Regions from separate parts of the Priestia filamentosa genome, predicted to be linked through region 2. Evidence: riboswitches for the same ligand, from Rfam matches in the RefSeq annotation. Region 2 holds a riboswitch; each other region holds the start of a gene.
What was found. Region 2 has a riboswitch for thiamine pyrophosphate ahead of B9N79_RS10735 (solute carrier family 23 protein). Riboswitches for the same ligand answer to the same signal wherever they lie in the genome.

Region 1: it holds a riboswitch for thiamine pyrophosphate, as region 2 does, so the genes downstream of both, tenA (thiaminase II) here and B9N79_RS10735 (solute carrier family 23 protein) in region 2, are expected to answer to the same signal.
Region 3: it holds a riboswitch for thiamine pyrophosphate, as region 2 does, so the genes downstream of both, thiW (energy coupling factor transporter S component ThiW) here and B9N79_RS10735 (solute carrier family 23 protein) in region 2, are expected to answer to the same signal.
Region 4: it holds a riboswitch for thiamine pyrophosphate, as region 2 does, so the genes downstream of both, B9N79_RS24880 (3-oxoacyl-ACP reductase) here and B9N79_RS10735 (solute carrier family 23 protein) in region 2, are expected to answer to the same signal.

Annotation. Positions count from the first base shown of each region.
Region 1 covers NZ_FXAJ01000007.1:210,659-215,804, forward strand. Annotated here, with positions in the region: gene B9N79_RS21290 (AAA family ATPase) at 1-858, opposite strand, end outside; gene B9N79_RS21295 (alpha/beta hydrolase) at 881-1,816, opposite strand; gene B9N79_RS21300 (MerR family transcriptional regulator) at 2,096-3,298, shown strand; gene B9N79_RS26805 (hypothetical protein) at 3,331-3,465, opposite strand; TPP riboswitch at 3,614-3,715, shown strand; gene tenA (thiaminase II) at 3,799-4,488, shown strand; gene thiE (thiamine phosphate synthase) at 4,516-5,145, opposite strand; gene thiM (hydroxyethylthiazole kinase) at 5,120-5,146, opposite strand, start outside.
Region 2 covers NZ_FXAJ01000002.1:741,918-747,063, reverse strand. Annotated here, with positions in the region: gene B9N79_RS10750 (alpha/beta fold hydrolase) at 1-350, shown strand, start outside; gene B9N79_RS10745 (hypothetical protein) at 539-889, shown strand; gene allD (ureidoglycolate dehydrogenase) at 1,256-2,269, shown strand; TPP riboswitch at 2,370-2,478, shown strand; gene B9N79_RS10735 (solute carrier family 23 protein) at 2,716-4,041, shown strand; gene B9N79_RS10730 (LuxE/PaaK family acyltransferase) at 4,038-5,146, shown strand, end outside.
Region 3 covers NZ_FXAJ01000007.1:216,069-221,214, reverse strand. Annotated here, with positions in the region: gene B9N79_RS21350 (GNAT family N-acetyltransferase) at 1-126, shown strand, start outside; gene B9N79_RS21345 (FixH family protein) at 174-569, shown strand; gene B9N79_RS21340 (SCO family protein) at 570-1,139, shown strand; gene B9N79_RS21335 (YueH family protein) at 1,200-1,448, shown strand; gene B9N79_RS21330 (EamA family transporter) at 1,834-2,724, opposite strand; TPP riboswitch at 3,103-3,213, shown strand; gene thiW (energy coupling factor transporter S component ThiW) at 3,298-3,801, shown strand; gene thiD (bifunctional hydroxymethylpyrimidine kinase/phosphomethylpyrimidine kinase) at 3,798-4,613, shown strand; gene thiM (hydroxyethylthiazole kinase) at 4,613-5,146, shown strand, end outside.
Region 4 covers NZ_FXAJ01000016.1:14,297-19,442, reverse strand. Annotated here, with positions in the region: gene B9N79_RS24895 (sugar ABC transporter ATP-binding protein) at 1-1,082, shown strand, start outside; gene rbsC (ribose ABC transporter permease RbsC) at 1,084-2,040, shown strand; gene rbsB (ribose ABC transporter substrate-binding protein RbsB) at 2,077-2,970, shown strand; TPP riboswitch at 3,060-3,158, shown strand; gene B9N79_RS24880 (3-oxoacyl-ACP reductase) at 3,269-4,030, shown strand; gene B9N79_RS24875 (cupin domain-containing protein) at 4,115-4,657, shown strand.

The DNA.
Region 1 (5,146 bases), on a different contig from region 2:
TACATGACCTTCTTGTTCTTTTGTATAAATAACAAGAGAAGGATAGGAATCATTTTTAAATGTTGTAAGCTCCCGAGCCTTTTGAATACAAAGAGGCGATAACTCTGGTATTTCACAAATTGCTCCGTGAACCATTTTCAAAAGAGTACAAACTCGTGCATCTTCTGCCTCTTCGTAAGGTTTTTCACTAAGATGCTTTAAATAATGAATAATAACAGGAACAAAAAGCTCTCTATATCTTGTTATACAATAAAGGAAATCTTGCACATCAAGCATTGTTGCATTTTTTACTTCACGAGCTACAAATGGTAAAAGATACTTGCACAGTTCCACATACTGACTATAATTATCAGCAGCACGCCCTAATTTCTCATGTGCTCCGATCATATTTTTAAATGTTTCAAGCACTTCTTTTTTGTACATAGGGTACGATGTATAATCAAATGCTGCAAGCAAATAACCAAGAAGCGGAGCTCCTAATGAATAGCCACATGAGTGACTTTGACGAGTCGCCTCATTAAGTCTTTCTTTAAGAGGCTTCTCATCGTCATAAAGCGTTCTAAGTACATCTGTACATTGTTCTTCATGAGTGATAGAGAACCGTTCAAATTCGAGTAAGCTACGCCAATAAACAAAGTACCCGCTTGATGTATTTTCCTTTTTAAGATCATGAACGATTTCCCCAACCGTTTCTTTTGTTATAACACTTCTTTCCATAAATTCGTTTAACTCTTTTAATACATACCACTTATATTTTTGATCATAGTGAGCTGACTCTTTGAAGCGATGGTAATGAGCAAGAGCAATTGTAATAAACTCATCTTCTTCAAAATGAAAGGCTCCAATTGTTTCCTTCATCTTTTTTCATCCTCTTGCAATTTTATTCTTTCTCTTTAGTTTGTACCACTTTCTCTATTTTTTGTAACACGATATTACGAAATATTTCTTTTTCATTTAACAGCTGATGATCTCCGCCATCTACTATAATGCATGAGGAGTGTGGAAATTTTTTTTGTAGAAATGGCAAGTTATAACGATGTAAAACGGTTTTATCTTTATTTCCTTGAATAAAAGTAACTTCTTGGGTAGAAGCACGCGTGTTGTCAAGCGTCCGCGTCCATGCTTGTACAGCTTTTATCCATTCTAACGGAAGTCTTGTAAACTGAAGCGGATCCCTTTGCACCTCTTGAAGGTATGCTTTATCGCTTGAATTGTGCCGAAATATCCGTTTGAAGCTTTTCACATATGGAAAAAGAAGCGGAATAGATAAAGCTGCCAGCTGCCAACCTTTCATCCGGACAAGAGGAGCAAGAAAGAATACATGCCTAAATGGGCATGCATGACTATCTTTTAAAAGATAGTCAACAACAACCCCCGCCCCTGTGCTGTGTGCCACAACAAATGGAGGAAATTCTTTTTGACAATATGTATGAATAAAATGTGAGAATGCTTCTCTATATTGAGAAAACTCTTTAATCGTCGCTTTCTCTCCTGTAGAGAGACCATGACCTTGTAAATCATAGCATATAACTTCATATTTCATATTTGTAAAATAGCGGATCGCATGCTTTAATGTTGCGCTATGATCATAATAACCGTGAAGAACTACAATTGTTCCACGCTTATTTTCGGGACGAAAACGCTGCATGAAGAAAGAATGTGAACGATGGTCAAAAAAGCCGAACTCATACTGAAGGTTTGACACATCTAGCTTATAAAACTGAAGATAGTCCGTAATTTGATGATATTCTTCCTTTTGCCGATACAAAGTTGGAAATGGAAACTGTTCTTTGTCTAGCGATTGAAAACTATACATGTCATCCTCCTCTTTCTCCATTTTATATCAGTATTCTCTTTTTATCAGAAGAAAATCAAAATAAAAAGGGTGACACTATAAGTCGAAATTTCTCTTCTTTTTATTTTAGTTGTAGCAAACAAACACTAGTTTTGACAACCTTTGTCTTTCAGCAGGAAAATGAGGCTTAATTGAAGGAATAGTGTATTAGTATAAAAAGACAATATGAAAACATAACGATACCAATAATGGATTTTTTAATAAAAACTGACGTAACCCGCTTGAGGAGGAGTGAGTAAAATGCAAACGTATACGACGAAAGAAGCTGCTAAAAAGGTCAATGTTCCGCCAAGAATTATTAAACAATGGGAAAAAGAACTCGATGGATTTTTTTACATTCCTCGCACAAAACAAGGTGCACGCATTTATACAGAAGAAGAGCTCCAAATGCTGAGAACGTTAAAAGATATGTACGGAAAGAAAACAAAAAAAGAAGAAATTAAGCTGTTTCTTAAAAAGGCGAAGCAGAAACCAGAATCCTCACAAAATAGTACTGAGCAGTCTAATGTCTTATCCTTTGCTAAACATAACAGTTCTCTTAATGAAAATAACAATGAAAAAAAACAAGCGCCGCCTCCTTCTTCTATCGATCAAAAAAAGCAGCAAAGAGTCGTTGAACAACGTATTAAAGCTGAACGTGAACGCCAGCGCCTTCAGCAGGAAGAGAAGAAAAAGAACGAGGAACGTTCTACAATATGCCCAGTAGACTCTACTCCTCAGCCTGTAAATCAAGTGAAAAGTGAATTGGTTGAAAAAGTCCAAACATACAAAGATGTATTTGAAGCTTTTGATACATTCAAACGCGAACTTTTAACAGAGGTCAGAAATGAAATTCGCGGTGAAGTGAGAAATGAAATTATTTCTGAAGTAAAAGAACAACTTCAACATAACAATGAGCAGACAGTCGAAGCAATTGAAGCGATTAATGCGGTTGTCTCTGAATCTGGTGAACAAACGTCGAAAGAAGTGCAGCGAGAGCTCAAACATGTTTCAAGCCGCTTAACAAAAATAAGTGAAGAAACAACTGAAGAAATGCAGGGATATGTTGAACAAGTTTCAGCAGAAGCATTAGACAGACAAGCTGAGCTCAAACATTGGCTTACAAATATTGAACAGTCATCGGGAAGTTCAATGGATGAGATGAAAAAAATGGTTCATGAGTTAGAAGAAAATTCAAAGTCGACAAGCTTTGAACTTCGCTCGTTTGCTCATGAGATGACGAAGCGTTCAGACTGGAAAGCAGATGAAATGAAAGATTTAATTGATTCTATTAAACGTGATAGAGCAGCATATGTAAATGAACTAAAGCATGACAGACAAATGCATCGTCAAGATATCGAAGAACGTGAACGTCTCTTCCACGACTTTGTTCATAATTTTAGACAAACAGCAGCAGCTGAAGAAGAAGAAAAAGTCAAATCATGGTGGAGGTTTTGGAAATAAAGGAAGAACGAGAGCCCATTTGGCTCTCGTTCTTAGCGTGGATTTGTTTTTTCTACAGATGTATGGGTGCTTTTAGGATTTTCATTTATTTCACGTGCAATTTCCATTTTATTTGTTTTGTTCACACTTTGTAAACCAGACTTTGTTTTTTGATTACGCTTTGTCATCGTCATTCTCCTCCTTTTATGCTGCTTTCCCTTTTAATATGGGCGAGAATACTCGCCTTCATAACCTAATTTGAAGCTTTACAAACATTTCCGAATAAGGGATATACAAAGATGGAAAAATCATGTTATACTAAGTGCAATTACATAGGAAGTCCACTAGGGGTGCCGTAATGGCTGAGATAAGAGCTTTCTTAATCCCTTTGAACCTGATCTGGTTTATACCAGCGTAGGAAAGTGGCAGCAGCGTTTTTTCGCTCGTTGTCCACTCTTTTTATGAAGAGTGGTTTTTTATTTCCTTTCCCTTTTGGCCTTCCACTATAAGGAGGAAAAATGATGTCTTTTAGTCAAGAACTTCGTCGCCTTGCAGCACCTGTTTATGAAGCAATTTTCAATCACCCTTTTGTGAAAGGAATTGGAGAAGGAAACGTTCCAAAAGACGCTCTTATTCACTACGTTTGTCAAGATTTCGAATATTTAACTTCTTTCTGTCGCGTATATGGCGTTGCTATTTCACGCTGTGAAAATCGTGAACAGATGGAACTTTTTAATGAACAAATCAATTTTGTGCTTCATAGTGAAGTTCATCCTCATCACAATTTTTGCGATGTTGCAGGAGTTAAATATGAAGATCTTCAAGCAAAACCACTAGCACCTGGTGCCCATCATTATATTAACCATATGACAACCGTTGCTCAAACAGGCTCGCTTGGAGAAATCATCGCTGTTCTTCTTCCATGCCCATGGACATACTTAGAAATTGGTCAAAAACTAATTGAGCAACACGATCCGACAGAAGATCATCCTTTCTATGAATGGATTATGTTTTATGGCAAAAAAGAAATGGACTCTGTAACACACAAGCTTTGCGCTCTCTTAGATCAGTGGGCAGAAGGCGCTTCAGAGCGTGAAAAAGAAAAAATGAAAGATCATTTCATCAAAAGCTGTGAGCTTGAGTATTTATTCTGGGATATGGCTTATCAAAAACAGCAGTGGCCAAGTGAAATGAGCCCTGTAGAAGCATAAAAAAAGAGAGACAGGTGTCTCTCTTTTTTATTGAATATTTAATTTCTCGTTTAATTCTTCCGCTGCTTTCTTCGGGTCTTGACTTTTTAAAATAGCTGACACAACAGCAGCTCCTCTAATACCTGTTCCATTTAATTTTTCAATGTTTCCAGCTGTAATTCCACCAATTGCAACAGCTGGAATACGCACGCTTCCCGTAATTTCAGTTAGCTCTTCTTTTGTGATTCCTTTTGCATCAAGTTTTGTGCTTGTCGGAAAAACTGCGCCAACTCCAATATAATCTGCTCCGTCCTCTACTGCTTTTTTTGCTTCTTGAACTGTTCGAACAGATACGCCAACAATCATATCTCCTACAAGAGAACGTACAACTTTTAGTGGCAAATCGTCTTGGCCAACGTGTACGCCAAAAGCCCCAACAGCAAGCGCTATATCTACCCTGTCATTAATAATGAGCGGAACGTGAAAACGATCAAGAAGCTGTTTAAGCCGGAGGGCACGCTCATAAAACTTTTTTCCGTCCGCTTCCTTTTCACGAAGCTGTACGAGCGTTACCCCTCCTTCGAGCGCTTTTTCCACTTTTGCTAAAAGCTCTTCTTCTGTTCCCTCAAACAAATCTGTAACAAGATACATTTTATAAGATAGGTTGTTTTGCTTCATA
Region 2 (5,146 bases):
TTAACCAAAATCAAATCAACACCATTATTTCGACAGACCTTTCAAAAAAGGAAAGGGACATGATGCTTACTGAAATGGAAAAAACGCCTCCATCTGCTCGAGTTGCTATCATGGCTGATCATACTCGGTATGATTGGCGAGACTTTTTACCTCACATTAACTTACCATCTTTAGTATTAGTAGCTCAAAAAGATAGTGTATTTGATTGGCGAGGTCCTGCATGGGTTGGGGAGCATATCCCAAACGCCAAGACCGTTTTCTTTGAAAACAGCAGCCATGCGCTGTTTGTGGATGAAGTGGAAAAATTCAATAAAACTGTGCTTCGTTTTATGAGTGGAAGGATAGAATGAGATAAGAAGAGGTATCAAAGCGAATGATTTTGATACCTCTTCTTTATTATAAAAATTTAAAAGCTCTCCTTCGAGATTCAGGATACTTAGATACCTAAGAACCTTTTTTAAGAATCGAATATAATTTCTTATAAGTGAGGAAGATATATAAGAATCTGATAAATTAAGTCCTTAGGAGGAGCAACCGTATGTCATTTGAAGATAAGCTTAGAAGTGCAGGTCGTACAGTAAACGACGCTGTAAATAATGCGGTAAATGGTTTTGAAAACGGATTGAGTTACACTTTTGAGGAAAGTGAAAATATTTTAAACGGAATTACGGATGATATTCGAGAAAAGATTAGCGAAAATGCTGATGGTTTAGCCGTAATGTTTAGAAACTCTCATCCTGAAGCAGATTTTGATGAATGTGTGGCTATGGTAACTGTAGGAGCAGCTGCTTATGGAGCGTCTGTTGGTGGTCCCCTTGGCGCAGCCATAAATGCAGGAGGAGGAGTACAGGCAGCACATATAGCTTGTCGTAGAGTATTCCCTGGATAAACAATAAATAGAATATAACTATAAAAGAGCCTGGTCAAAGTACCAATTGAATCGCCGAAGAGAATAACAAGATTATCCTTTTCTGAAAAGTAACGTGGGAATCCGTTTTGAATGATATATTTTCAAAATGGGTTCTTTTTTATTTAGCGATAAGATGATCTGTTTTTTCATTATCCTTTCTTGCATAGTCCTATATAGATGCGTTTTGTTTATTTCTATCTAGTTCTCTAAGCGGGGAATTTTCACATATTTACCGCTAGTTATCCCTCCCATTCCTTTGAAAAAGCTAATTTAAGAAGGAAAATTCAAAAAGGCCATGAAGATTAAAAAAGAAGACGAAAATGCTAAAAAGGGGAGTTTAGCCAAATGACAGATGTAATTGTTGCTTATCATCAATTAAAGGAACTTGTTGGAAAGAAATTAACAAAGGCTGGTCTTCGCCAAGATCATGCGACTGTAGTAGCAGATGTTTTGATTCACGCAGACTTAAGAGGAGTCAGTTCTCATGGTGTACTAAGAACGGAACATTATGTTAAACGCTTAACCGAAGGAGGGCTAAACCCTAGTCCCCAATTTTCTATAAGAGATACAGCTCCATCTGCTGCTGTTTTTGATGGTGATGATGGCATGGGTCATGTAGTTGCTAAGGAAGCGATGAGCCACGCTATCAAATTAGCAAATAAAAACGGAATTGGGATGGTAACAGCTATTAACAGCAGTCACTGCGGGGCATTGTCTTATTTTGCCCAGCAAGCTGCCCAACATAAAATGATTGGTATGGTTATGACTCATACAGATAAAGTAGTGGTGCCATTTGGTGGAGCTAATCCTTTTTTTGGTACAAACCCAATCGCATTTGGTTTTCCTGCTCTTGAACATAAACCAGTGATTCTTGATATGGCTACAAGCAATGTCGCCTTTGGGAAAGTCCTTCATGCGCGCGAAGCTGGTACCTCTATTCCTTCTGATTGGGGAGTGGACGGTAACGGAAAGCCGACTACAGATCCACACAAAGTAAAAGCCTTGCTGCCATTTGCTGGGCCTAAAGGTTATGGACTTGCGATGGTAGTGGATGTGCTTTCAGGTCTACTTGCTGGAGCAGCATTTGGTCCTCATATTACTGCAATGTATGGTGACTATTCAAAGAAACGTAAACTTGGACATTTCTTATGTGCCATTAACCCGGCTATTTTCACTGATCATGATACATTTCTAGCCAATATGGATCAAATGATAAAGGAACTTCATGAAATAACACCTGCCGAGGGGTTTTCAAAGGTCATGGTACCAGGAGAGCCTGAGCAAGTAAAAGAGGAAATGAGACTGAGAGAAGGAGTTCCTGTAACTGAAACTGTCTATGATTATTTATCAAAAGAGTAGAGGCTAATCTATTTTTATAGACTATAAAGTTTCCTACCATTATATGAGTCTTTACTTATCTAGATTTTAAAGTTATTATTAGAGTCGATAAATAAATATACAATTCTACTAGGGGTGCCCGAAACGGGGCTGAGAGAAAAACCGATGTTTTTTAACCCTTTGGACCTGATCTGGATTATACCAGCGTAGGAAAGTAGCTAAGATAAACATTATTCTTTATTACTATACTATACCAGGTCCAAAAGTGGGCCTGGTTTTTATTATGCTCTATTTTCGTTTGGAGTGCTTTTAGAGCCAACCTATTTTAAAAAATCCTAGAAAAAATAGGCACTTGAACGGATTAACTGAGATAAAGCAGAAGGGGGAATTTATGTAATAAAACAAAATATCCGTTTTTATGGCAGCCTAGATCAGAATTGTAAACACTACAGCGTAAGGAGACAGCTATGAAGGAAGAAGCAAAAGATACTACTAATCATTATGAAGAAAAGATAGCATTGGATGAAAAATTGTCGTCTTCAAAAACCTTTCTCTATGGATTGCAGCATGTTTGTGTTTCAAACGTTTGGCTAGATCCTATCTTTGTTGCTGCAATGATCGGTTTACCTCTTTCACAATCGGCAAATATCGTAAGTGCTATATTCATTGTAGCTGGGTTAGTGACATTAATTCAGGCTACTAAGCTAGTAAAATTACCTATTGTGCAGGGACCGTCCGCTGCTTTTGATTCGGTTATGATTGCAGCAGGTAAAGCGAACGGCTTAGCTGCTGCGAGCGGGGGGATTTTTTTAAGTGCAATTATTGTGTTTATTTTATCTATTACAGGTATTATCGGCCGTTTAAAGTCGTTATTTACCCCTGTCATTTCAGGGACCGTTATTTTTCTTGTTGGAATATCTTTATCAGAGTTCACTCTATCTGAATTCTTAGGAGGGGCGCCTGGGGATGAATCATTTGCAAGTCCATCAACATTAACGTTATCAATTACAACCTCCCTCATCGTATTAAGTTTATCTCTTTTTGGTAAAGGATTATGGAAATCTTTTTCCTTTTTAATTGCACTAGTTGTTGGAGACATGCTTGCCGTTATGCTTGGAAAAGCTGATTTCTCTCTAATTGAAAGTAAACCATGGTTTGGAATTCCACAGTTTCTTCCATATGGAAATTTAACGTTTCAGTGGGAACCCTTTTTAACTTTCTTTGTCGTATATATTGTAGCCATTATTGAAGCAATGGGAGTATACCAAGCTTCAGGTGAAATGCTGAATACTGAAATTAATAAAAAACGAATTCGCAATGGGTTTGCGGGCGAAGCCGCTGGTTCATTCCTATCTTCCCTTATTGGAGGATTCCCTACTACTGCGTATGCTCAAAATGTCGGATTACTGAGATTGACAGGGGTAGCTTCAAGATATCCGGTTATGGTGGCTGGGTGTATTTTCCTCCTGTTTGGATTCTTTCCGAAAGTTGGAGCGTTACTTGCTTTAACACCCTCTCCTGTTGTAGGAGGAATCTTTTTGCCTGCTGCGGCTACACTTGTGTCTACAGGTATTTCTATTCTTACTAAAGCGGAAAATACGGACAAAAATTATCTTATCATCGGATTATCCATATTGCTTGCACTTTCATTACCCCATTATTCCGGTAATATAGATGGAATCTTAGGTACAATGCTTTCTAATAGTTTATTAATTGGAGCATTCACTACTATCTTTCTACAACTAATACTTATAACTATACCTAATAGACTGAAAAGAGGGCGTTTAGAATGAGAGAAGATTCAAAAAAGGTTACAGATGAAATTTTACAGTTTATCGAAAGCAATGCACAAGAAAAGCAAACGAATCCTGATATTGCTGAATCAACATATAATGAGCTAGCACTAAAATTGTTTCAATATCAGTTTAAGCATAATAAGGCTTATAAGAAATTTTGTCAGGCGAGAAAAAGAACGCCTTTGACAGTAAAAAGATGGATAGATATTCCCCCAATGCCAATTCAGGGGTACAAGGAATTAACGCTATCTTGTGAACCAATCGAGGAAGCAGAAGCTGTTTTTATGACAAGTGGGACAACGAATCCTGAGGCGAAAGGGAAAAATTATCATCCTGATCTTACTGTTTGGGACGCTTCTATGAAAAGGCCGTTTAAGCGATTTGTGATGCCAGACTATGAGAAGATGACTATTTTTGTGCTTTCACCTGCGGAAGATCTTAACCAAAATTCTTCCTTATCAAGATACTTATCAAATGCTGTGTCCTATTTTGGAACAGAGAACAGCGAATTCTTTTTCAGTGAAGAGGGACTTAACTTCGAAAGGTTTGTTTCCCAATTAAAGAGATGTGAGGAGAAAAGAGAGCCTGTGATGCTAATGGGAGCGAGCTTTGCTTATGTTCATATCCTCGATTACTTAAAAGAAAAGAGAATCCAATTCAGGCTACCAGAAAAAAGCCGAATTTTTGATACAGGAGGTTTTAAAGGTCAGTCACGGGAAGTGGATATGGAGCAGTTGTACACTGAGTTTCAGACGTATTTTCAAATCGGTCGTGATAAATGCATCAATATGTATGGAATGACGGAACTCAGTTCTCAAATCTATGATCAAACGATTGTAAGTAGCTATTTGTATCCATCTGTTCTCCACGATAAAGCGGCAGGTCCCTGGATAAAAACCGTTATTTTAAATACGGAAACGCTAGAACCTGTCCAAGAGGGGGAGAAAGGTGTTATTGCCCATTACGATCTTGCCAATTGGAATTCGTGCCTAGCCCTTTTAACAGAAGATCTTGGCTATCAAACGGAAAATGGTTTCGTTCTGCTTGGAAGAATAAAAGATTCTGAGGCAAGAGGCTGTTCCATTGCCGTTGATCAGTTAAT
Region 3 (5,146 bases), on a different contig from region 2:
AGCGGAGGAAATAAAATTGATTTACACACATCAACAAATGGCAGAGCAAAGAAGTTTTATGAGAAACATGAATATGATGTAAAAAAGGATAGAATCACATTAACAAAGCACCTTTTCCACTTTTAAAGGAGATTTTTTAAAAAAACAGAACTAATAAAATGAGGAGGGAGAAGATGAAAAAGATTTTGTTCGTTTTAGCACTCGCATTTATGGCTGGTTGCAGTAGTGAAACAAGTGGGGAGAATACATCAAATGATGAGATAGAGGAACTTAAAGTAGAGTTAGATGTTCCGTCAACTGTTCAACAAAATGAAGATGTGTTGTATGAAGCAACTGTTACATATGGAGACGAAAAAGTAAAAAAAGCAGATACTGTCGATTTCGAGTTCAAGGAAGTGAACAGTGACAAAGAAGGAGAAATGATAAAAGCGGAGAAAGAGGAGAACGGGGTATATACAATCAAGCACCGTTTTGAAAAAGAGGGGACATATGTTGTGCAAGTACATGTTCTTGCTCATTCTCAGCATGTTATGCCTGAAAAAGAGGTTAAAGTCATAGGAGAGAAATAGGTGAATGATGTGAAAACTTTAGGTAAAGCAGCTTTAACAGCTTTGATGCTTTTCTTCCTCTTCGGTTGTTCAAAGGAAGAAGGCATCTCTTTTTCATTTCAAAATCAGGAAAATCAAACATTTTCGTCCGAAGAGCTAGAAGGAAAAGTATGGATTGCGGACTTTATGTTTACGAACTGTCGCACTGTTTGTTCTCCAATGACGGCCAATATGAAAAAACTCCAAGAGCGAGCTGCGAAACAAGGAATTAACGTCCAATTCATTTCTTTTAGCGTTGATCCGGAAGTTGATACACCTGAAAAGTTAAAAGAATATGTTGCATATCACGGGGGTGATTTCTCAAACTGGAACGTGTTAACGGGATATAAGCAAGAGGAAATTGAGACATTTGCTAAAGAAAACTTTTCAGCTATTGTTAAAAAACCTGAAGAAAGCGATCAAGTTCTTCATTCTACATCTTTTTATCTTGTAGACAAAGAAGGAGAGATAGTAGAAACGTTTGAAGGAGTGAAGAACCCTCCTTACAATGATATTTTAAAAGAAGCCGAAAAAGCGGAGGAAAAGAACTAGTCAATCATCCTTTTTGACGGTATAGTTGTATGGTGAAAGCGAAAGAAAGTAGGGATTAGCATGAAAATTAGAATGGCAAACATTGACTATGAAGGAAGAAAAGTTGGACAAGTATACCTTCATGAAAACAAAAAAGAAGAAACAACTCTTATTGCAATTCCTGATTTGGAATGGTCAACAGTTGTTTCCTATGGAGAAGAGATTGAAGAAATGAAAATGCGTGTGTTCACCTCGTTGAAAGAGCGTACAAATGAAGAAGTTGGTCGTGAAATGACGGCTAAAATAAATTATTGGGTTCGTGAAATGTAGCAAGTGGGTAAATCATTGAGAGAAGGGGGAGAGTGGTTAATAGGCATTTGCCCCGCTTTCACCTCTCTAATTACTTAGATAACGATCTAGTTTCAGAACAATAGAAGTAATGGGTTAACTAGATTAGAATTTAAACAACAAGGTCCTTTAAGAAATGGTTTGTATCAGAACCAGAACGATAGCATGTTTAATACGATATTTCTTCTTTATTAAATGAGGGGACATTAGTGTTTTAAAAGAAATTAATGAATAACGGTAAACGGCATTATAATGCCTTATACTGAGGCTTACTTATAATTTAAAAGAGGAATAATTAAACTGCCCCTTTATTGTTGTCGAACAATAAAGGGGCAGTTTAGTTTGTATAATAGTTTGCTTCAAATATTCAATGTCCTTTGTCAAGGGAGTAAGTTTGACGGATTTTGATATTTGGGTAAGCAATTCCTGCCAGAATGATAACTACACCAATCCATTGGAATAAGGTCACCGTTTCATGCAGAACAATGGTAGACATCGTTACAGCCGTTGGTAGCTCTGAGGCACTTAGAATGGTTCCTAAGCTTCCGCCTACTTTAGGCATACCAATATTAAATAAAATAGGGGGAATGACTGAACCAAAGAATCCGGTGAGAAGACCGTATATCCACAGTCCATTTGTAAGCGAATCGTTTACAAGAAATACAGGCGGCAACAAAACAAATATAGTCAATGCCGCTCCAGTTGTCATAATTGCACTTTTATAAATTGGATGAATAGGTATACTTGTACGTCCACTTAGAAAAATAAAAAGAGCAAATGATAAAGCAGCAAGCAACCCAAAGCTGATGCCGGTAAGTGAAAAAGCAATCTCACTCTTCAAGAAGCCAGAAGCAAGGAGAGAACCGAAAAGGATAATTCCTGTTGCAATTAAGTTTGTGCGAGTGGGTACTTTCTTATCAAAAAGATATTGTAAAATTATACTTATCCATGTGAATTGCAGGAGAAGTATAATGGCAAACGAGGCATTTACATAATTAAGAGTTTGGTTGTAAAAAATCCCAGTTAAGCCCATTGGTATACCACTTAGAATCAAAGTTAGCCACTGTTTACCTTTTAAACGTACTTTTGGCACAAAAATTGAAATGATCCACAACATGATAGATCCAAGTAAATATTGAGATCCTGTTATTTCACTTAGTTTAAATCCTTGACTGTAGCCTATTTTAACAAACGTTGATACGACTCCATAAGAACAGCCACCTAAAAAGACAAGTAATGCATAGCTCCAAATCTTCATTATTAAACCCTCCATACAACAAAATAAAGCCACCCATCTCTAAAAAGAGATGGGTGGCGAAAAGTAAAGCAATATTACATAAAAATCCACCTGCTGTAAATTGATGTTTACAGCTTTTAATTATTCAATAACTTATATTATAAAATTTTCGGGTGTATCCATCAAGCTAAAAATATAACAATGAGTAGGCCTTGTCTAAATAAAGTAGGAAACTGACTTTTTTGTGGTAACACCATTTTTCTTGGTGGAGGAATGATGGGGGTAAGCGTGAGCGGTTACCATATTTTTAGATCTATCCCAAATTATCAGTATAGCCTTTGAACGTTTTACCTTTGCAACTTTGTCGAAAATTGATATAATAGAGAAAAATTCATAAGTATTCTGCACTAGGGGAGCTGGAGAAGCCGGCTGAGAGTAAGACCTTTTGTCTTTGACCCTTCAAACCTGAACTAGTTAAAACTAGCGTAGGGAAGTCGCGTTACGATATTAATTGAAGTGTACAAATCGGCTTTTTAAGTTGTACTCTTTACTTACATAACAAGCTTCTCCTAGTGCTCATAGGAGGAGCTTTTTTTGCGTAAAACAACGAAGCTATCAGCAACAGCCCTTTTAATGGCAATTGGAACGTTAACAAGTCATCTTTTTTACATTCCGCTTGGGTTTGCAAAGATATTTCCGTTACAGCACGTGATTAACGTGCTTTCTGCTGTATTGTTAGGCCCTTTTTACGCTGTTTTATGTGCGTTTGGAACATCGCTTTTACGTAACTTGTTTGGGACAGGTTCAATTCTTGCTTTCCCAGGAAGTATGATTGGGGCCTTTTTAGCAGCGTTTTTGTATCAGAAAACGAAGAACATGGCGCTCACTGCGTTAGGAGAAGTCGTTGGAACAGGGATTATCGGGGCCATAATAGCGTATCCTTTTGCCCTCCTTTTCTTAGGGAAAAATGTCGCTCTCTTTGCTTTTGTTCCATCATTTATTATGAGCTCGTTTGGTGGGGCATTACTTGGCTATATCTTTTTGCGTGTACTTATAAAACGAAATGGAATTGAAAATTTAAGGAGGCTAAATTCATGAAAACATCTTTAACAATCGCAGGCTCGGACAGTTCAGGAGGAGCAGGCATTCAAGCAGATTTAAAAACTTTCTCAGCACTTGGGACGTACGGGATGAGCGTTATTACTGCTGTTACCGCTCAAAATACGAGAGGTGTTCTTTCTGTGCAAGATATTTCGCCAAACATTATTGAAGATCAGCTTGATGCTATTTTTACAGATATTAAAGTTGATAGTGTGAAAATTGGAATGCTCTCAACAGTTGAAACAATTAAAGTAGTTGCTAAAAAACTGAAGGAATACAATGCTCCGTATATTGTATTGGATCCTGTGATGATTTCAAAAAGCGGCTATGACTTGCTTCACCCAGAAGCTGTTGAGGCATTAAAAGAAGAACTATTGCCTCTTGCGTCAGTTGTAACACCGAACGTTCCTGAAGCATGCAAACTTACAGGAGCAGAGATTAAGACAATCGAGGAGATGGAAGATGCGGCACGTCTTTTAATAAAGGAAGGTCCATCAGCCATTTTAATGAAGGGCGGACATTTAGAAGAAGAACCAACAGATGTTCTTTTTAATGGAGAAATGTTCACACATTTTTATGGAAAGAGAATTCAAACAAAAAACACGCATGGCACAGGTTGCACGCTTTCAGCTGCCATCTCAGCGGGATTAGCACGAGGATTAGCCCTTGAAGATGCAGTAAAACAAGCAAAAGAATATATTACAGGCGCTATTAAGAATAGCTTAAACATCGGAAGCGGACATGGCCCAACTCATCATTTTTATGATCTTTACGAAAAAGCGGGCGTCTATAAAGAGGAGAGAGTCTAATGATGAAACAAAAAATTAGTGAGTTGTTAAAGGAAACAAGAGAAAAAAATCCTCTTGTTCATCATATTACAAATGCTGTGACAATTAATGATTGTGCGAATGCAACACTCGCTGCTGGCGGTTCGCCCGTTATGGCAGATGCTATTGAAGAAGTAGAAGAAATGACGTCTATTTCTTCTGCACTTGTTATTAATTTTGGGACAATCAAAAAAGATTCTCTTGTTGCGATGGAAAAAGCAATGAGAAAAGCAAATGAAAAAGACATTCCAGTTGTCTTTGATCCTGTTGGAGTTGGGGCTACAACATATCGTACGAAATCTGTTCAGTGGCTGTTAGAGCAAGTAAAGGTAACCGTTATTAGAGGAAATGTTTCTGAAGTGGCCTCTCTTATTGGAGTAGAAGCTAAAACCTCAGGTGTTGATGCTGGGGAAGTTGGCGAAGATAAAACTACAATTGCTAAAAAAACGGCCAAAAAGTATAACACTGTTGTTGTCATAAGCGGAGAAATTGACGTTATTACAGACGGAGAACGT
Region 4 (5,146 bases), on a different contig from region 2:
AGCAAGAAGCAGGGCTTTGTTCAGTTGGTCAGCAGCAAATGATTGAAATTGCTAAAGCACTAATGACAAATGCAAAAGTCATTATCATGGATGAGCCAACTGCTGCATTAACAGAACGTGAGATTCAGAAACTTTTTGAAGTAATCAATGCTCTTAGAAAAGAGGGAGTTTCCATTGTCTATATTTCGCACCGGATGGAAGAGATTTTCACCATTTGTGATCGCATTACAGTAATGCGAGATGGTAAAACCGTTGATACGAAGGCAATTAGGGAAACGAACTTTGATGAGGTTGTCCAGAAGATGGTTGGACGCGAATTAACTGATCGTTTTCCAGAACGAGCACCAACGCTTGGTGAAAAGGTGTTAGAAGTTCGCAATGCTACGAGAAATGGAGCTTTTCAAAAGGTAAGTTTTTCTGTGAAAGCAGGCGAAATCGTTGGAGTATCAGGGTTGATGGGAGCAGGCCGAACCGAGATTATGCGAGCCTTGTTTGGATTAGATAAATTAGACGATGGCGAGATATTAGTGAATGGTCAGAAAGTATCGATTAAAAACCCATATGAAGCCGTCAAACTAGGAATTGGATTTATTACTGAAGACCGTAAAACAGAAGGGCTTATTTTAGATTTTTCGATTCGGGATAACATGGCGTTGCCGAACTTAAAAAGCTTTTCTAAAAAAGGGCTCATTGATGATAAGACAGAGAGTGAATTTGTCGACCTATTAATTAAGCGCTTACAAATCAAAACAGAATCAGGAAAAACAAGTGCGAAAAACCTTTCTGGTGGAAACCAGCAAAAAGTAGTTATTGCTAAATGGGTTGGTATCGGTCCAAAAGTGTTAATTTTAGATGAGCCAACGCGAGGAGTCGACGTTGGCGCGAAACGTGAAATTTACCAGTTAATGAATGAACTAACAGACAGAGGTGTTGCCATTATTATGGTCTCATCTGAGCTTCCTGAAGTACTTGGCATGAGCGATCGTATCCTCGTTGTTCATGAAGGTAGAATTACAGGAGAATTAATGAAGGAAGAAGCAACACAAGAAAAAATCATGACATTTGCAACAGGAGGGAATTAACATGAAAACAGCTATAAACAAAGTAAATCATGTTGATAATTTACTGCAAAAGCTTGGACCATTACTCGGATTTATTATTTTAGTTGCTATCGTGTCAATTTTAAATCCAAGCTTTTTAGAACCACTGAATCTATTAAATTTACTGCGTCAAGTTGCGATTAATGCGCTTATTGCCTTTGGAATGACATTTGTTATTTTAACGGGTGGGATTGATTTGTCAGTAGGATCAATTTTGGCTCTATCTAGTGCGCTAATTGCTGGAATGATTGTATCAGGTATTGACCCGATTTTAGCTATTTTAATTGGATGTATCTTAGGTGCAGTCATGGGGGCGATTAATGGTCTTCTTATTACAAAAGGAAAAATGGCGCCATTTATCGCAACGCTTGCAACAATGACAATTTTCCGTGGTTTAACGCTTGTCTATACAGATGGAAACCCAATTACAGGTCTTGGCGAAAACTATGCCTTTCAACTATTTGGACGTGGTTATTTCTTAGGTATTCCAGTTCCTGCAATTACAATGATTATTTCATTTGCAGTGCTGTGGGTGATTTTACACAAAACATCATTTGGCCGTAAAACATATGCCATTGGTGGAAATGAAAAAGCAGCTCTTATTTCAGGCATTAAAGTACCACGAGTAAAAGTGATGATTTATGCGCTAGCAGGACTTTTATCGGCACTAGCGGGAGCGATTTTAACATCTCGTTTAAACTCAGCGCAGCCAACAGCAGGAACTTCTTATGAGTTAGATGCGATTGCGGCTGTTGTATTAGGTGGAACAAGTTTATCTGGTGGACGTGGTTTAATTGTTGGAACATTGATTGGTGCTTTAATTATTGGAACGTTAAATAATGGTTTGAACTTATTAGGTGTATCATCATTCTTCCAAATGGTTGTAAAAGGTGTTGTTATCTTGATTGCGGTGTTAATTGATCGTAAAAAATCAGCATAGGAGGGGTTCTCATTGAAAAAGGTCTTACTTGTACTCATGTCGTTTTCACTTCTTATTCTAGCGGCTTGTTCATTAGAGCCTCCAGAATGGGCAAAACCAAAGAAAAAAGGAAATTTAGAAGATATTAAAATTGGCTTATCGGTTTCTACGTTAAATAACCCGTTCTTTGTTTCATTAAAAAATGGAGTTGTAAAAGAAGCGAAAAAGCAAGGAATGGACGTTGTGATTGTTGACGCACAGAACGATTCAGCTAAGCAAGTTAACGATGTTGAAGATTTACTACAACAAGGTGTTGATGTTTTACTAATTAACCCAACAGATTCAGCAGCTATTTCAACAGCCGTTCAATCAGCTAATAATATTGGCATTCCTGTTGTTACATTAGATCGTTCAGCAGATAAAGGAAAGGTCGAAACGTTAGTTGCTTCTGACAATGTAAAGGGTGGCGAAATGGCAGCTGATTACATTGTTGAAAAGTTAGGTGAAGGAGCTAAAGTAGCTGAACTTGAAGGAACTCCAGGAGCATCTGCAACACGTGAACGAGGCAAAGGATTTCACAATATAGCAGATCAAAAACTTGACGTTGCGGCAAAACAGTCTGCGGATTTTGATCGTACAAAAGGTTTGAATGTAATGGAGAACTTACTGCAAGGAAACTCAGATATTAAAGCAGTATTCGCTCATAATGATGAAATGGCATTAGGAGCTATCCAAGCAATTAACAGCTCAGGGCGAGATGTTCTTGTTGTTGGATTTGACGGAAATGAAGATGCCGTTAATGCTGTAAAAGAAGGGAAATTAGCAGCAACTGTAGCACAGCAACCAGAATTAATTGGTGAGCTAGCTGTTAAAGCTGCAAGTGATGTTCTAAAAGGCAAGAAAGTTGAAAAGAATATTGCAGCACCGTTAAAGTTAATGACGAAGAAATAATGAAAAAGCATCATGCGCCCTTTAGGGGAGTATGATGCTTTTAAAATTGTACAAACGTTAGAAGTTAAAATATAATAATATTGACAATAAATATTTTACAGGGGAACTCATACGAGTTGAGAAGGTAAAAACCTGACCCTTTGAACCTGAGAGTTAATACTCGCGTAGGGAGTAAAAGTATACAGTTTGTACATGAAGAATGTTCAGCCCTTTTACTTTTGCCGAGTGAAAGGGCTTTTTTGTATTCACTCTCTCTTTCAAGTTTATTGTAAATATAGGATTGAAAGGAATTTATTCGATGAAAAACTTTAAAGGAATTGCATTAGTAACAGGAGCAAGTAGAGGATTAGGATCTGAAATTGCAAGAACGTTCGTAGAAAATGGATACGGCGTTATTGTGAATTATTATCAGAACAAAGAAAGGGCCGAAATGTTAGTAGATGAGTTAGGGAAAGAAAATGCAATCGCACTTTATGCTGATATTACAAATAAACGTGATGTTGAAGAGTTAGTGAACCAAACGATTCAGCATTATGGATGTATTAATATCATTATTAATAATGCTCTGGTAAATTTTAGATTTGATCCAAATGCACAGGAACCTGTCCATGAGTTAAGCTGGGGGAAATATGTAGAACAGTTTGAAGGGTCTGTTCATGGAGCATTGAATACTATTCAAGCAGCTTTACCATATTTGAAAGAAACAGATAATGCGAGAGTCGTAAATATTGGTACAAATTTATTTCAGAGTCCTATTGTTCCTTATCATCAATATACAACAGGAAAAGCAGCTCTAGTTGGATTTACGAGAAACATGGCAAAAGAGCTTGGACAATATGGTATTACGGTCAATATGGTATCAGGTGGTCTTTTACAAACAACAGATGCTAGTGCCCTTACAACAGAGGAAGTGTTCAACATTGTCGCAAGTAATTCTGCTTTAAATCGTGTCACTACCCCAAAAGACGTAGCTGAAACAGTGGTATTTTTAGGGTCTGACAGAGCTAAAGGAATTACAGGACAAAATATTGTAGTTGATAGTGGTTTAACAATGAACTAAAGATGCATTTCATAAAGGGAACGGAATATACTATTAAAATGGCGTATAGGATATTTTATAAACATATGAAAGGAATGAAGAGAAATGTATTATTCTCCTTATATGTATTCCTATCCTTATTACGTACAGTATCCAGTATTTCAGGCAGCGTATAGGTTTAATCCATATGAAGTTTATTCCCATTGGTACACCAGAGAAAAAATTGAGTTAAAAGATTACGGAAGACAGCCGTTTGTGGTGAATATTAAGGAAGCCACTAAGCAAAATAAAACGTTCCGTACAGCCTTATGGACAGGACGTCATCTGCAAGTTACATTGATGAGTATTAAACAAGGAGAAGACATTGGGCTTGAAACTCATCCGAAAACAGATCAATTTTTAAGAGTTGAAGAGGGTCAAGGACTTGTTCAGATGGGAAAAACAAAAAACAACTTATCTTTTCGAGAAAGAGTTTCTGATGATGACGCCATTATGGTACCTGCGGGGACATGGCATAATGTTACAAATACGGGGGATAGGCCATTGAAGATTTACGCTATTTATGCGCCTCCTGAACATCCGTTTGGTACGGTGCATCGCACGAAAAGAGAGGCAGAGGCTGCTGAACGAAAAAATGAATTAGTGTAATTTGCATCTATAAATATATATTTATAGGAAAGATAGAGAGAAATATGGAAGAAGGCTGTTTCTTTATTAGAGAAACAGCCTTTTTTTATATGGAGTTTAAAATTAACAGACTTTTTTAAAAAATATAGACAACAAAAATGATTACCTGTATACTTGTATTGTAAGTTAGTTGTAATACAAGCATACAGGTTGGTGTTCTTATAAAATATTTGATATAGGAATTGCAGAATAAAATGTAGCTGAAATTGCAGTAGGACTTGTAACAAGTAAAATTTATTTTGTAAGCACTTACAAAATGTTTAATTTACATCGAATAACAGAGCAGATTAGAAAGGAAGTTTATTATCAGCATTACAGTCGATAATAGCATCGAAACAACAAAAGAAATGCTGTAGTAATACAAACACAACTAAATAATAAAGGAAGGGGAGAAGAGAATGCTTAGTTTAATTGAAAGCGCTTAATTGGGGATAGTTGATGCCAGAGGGA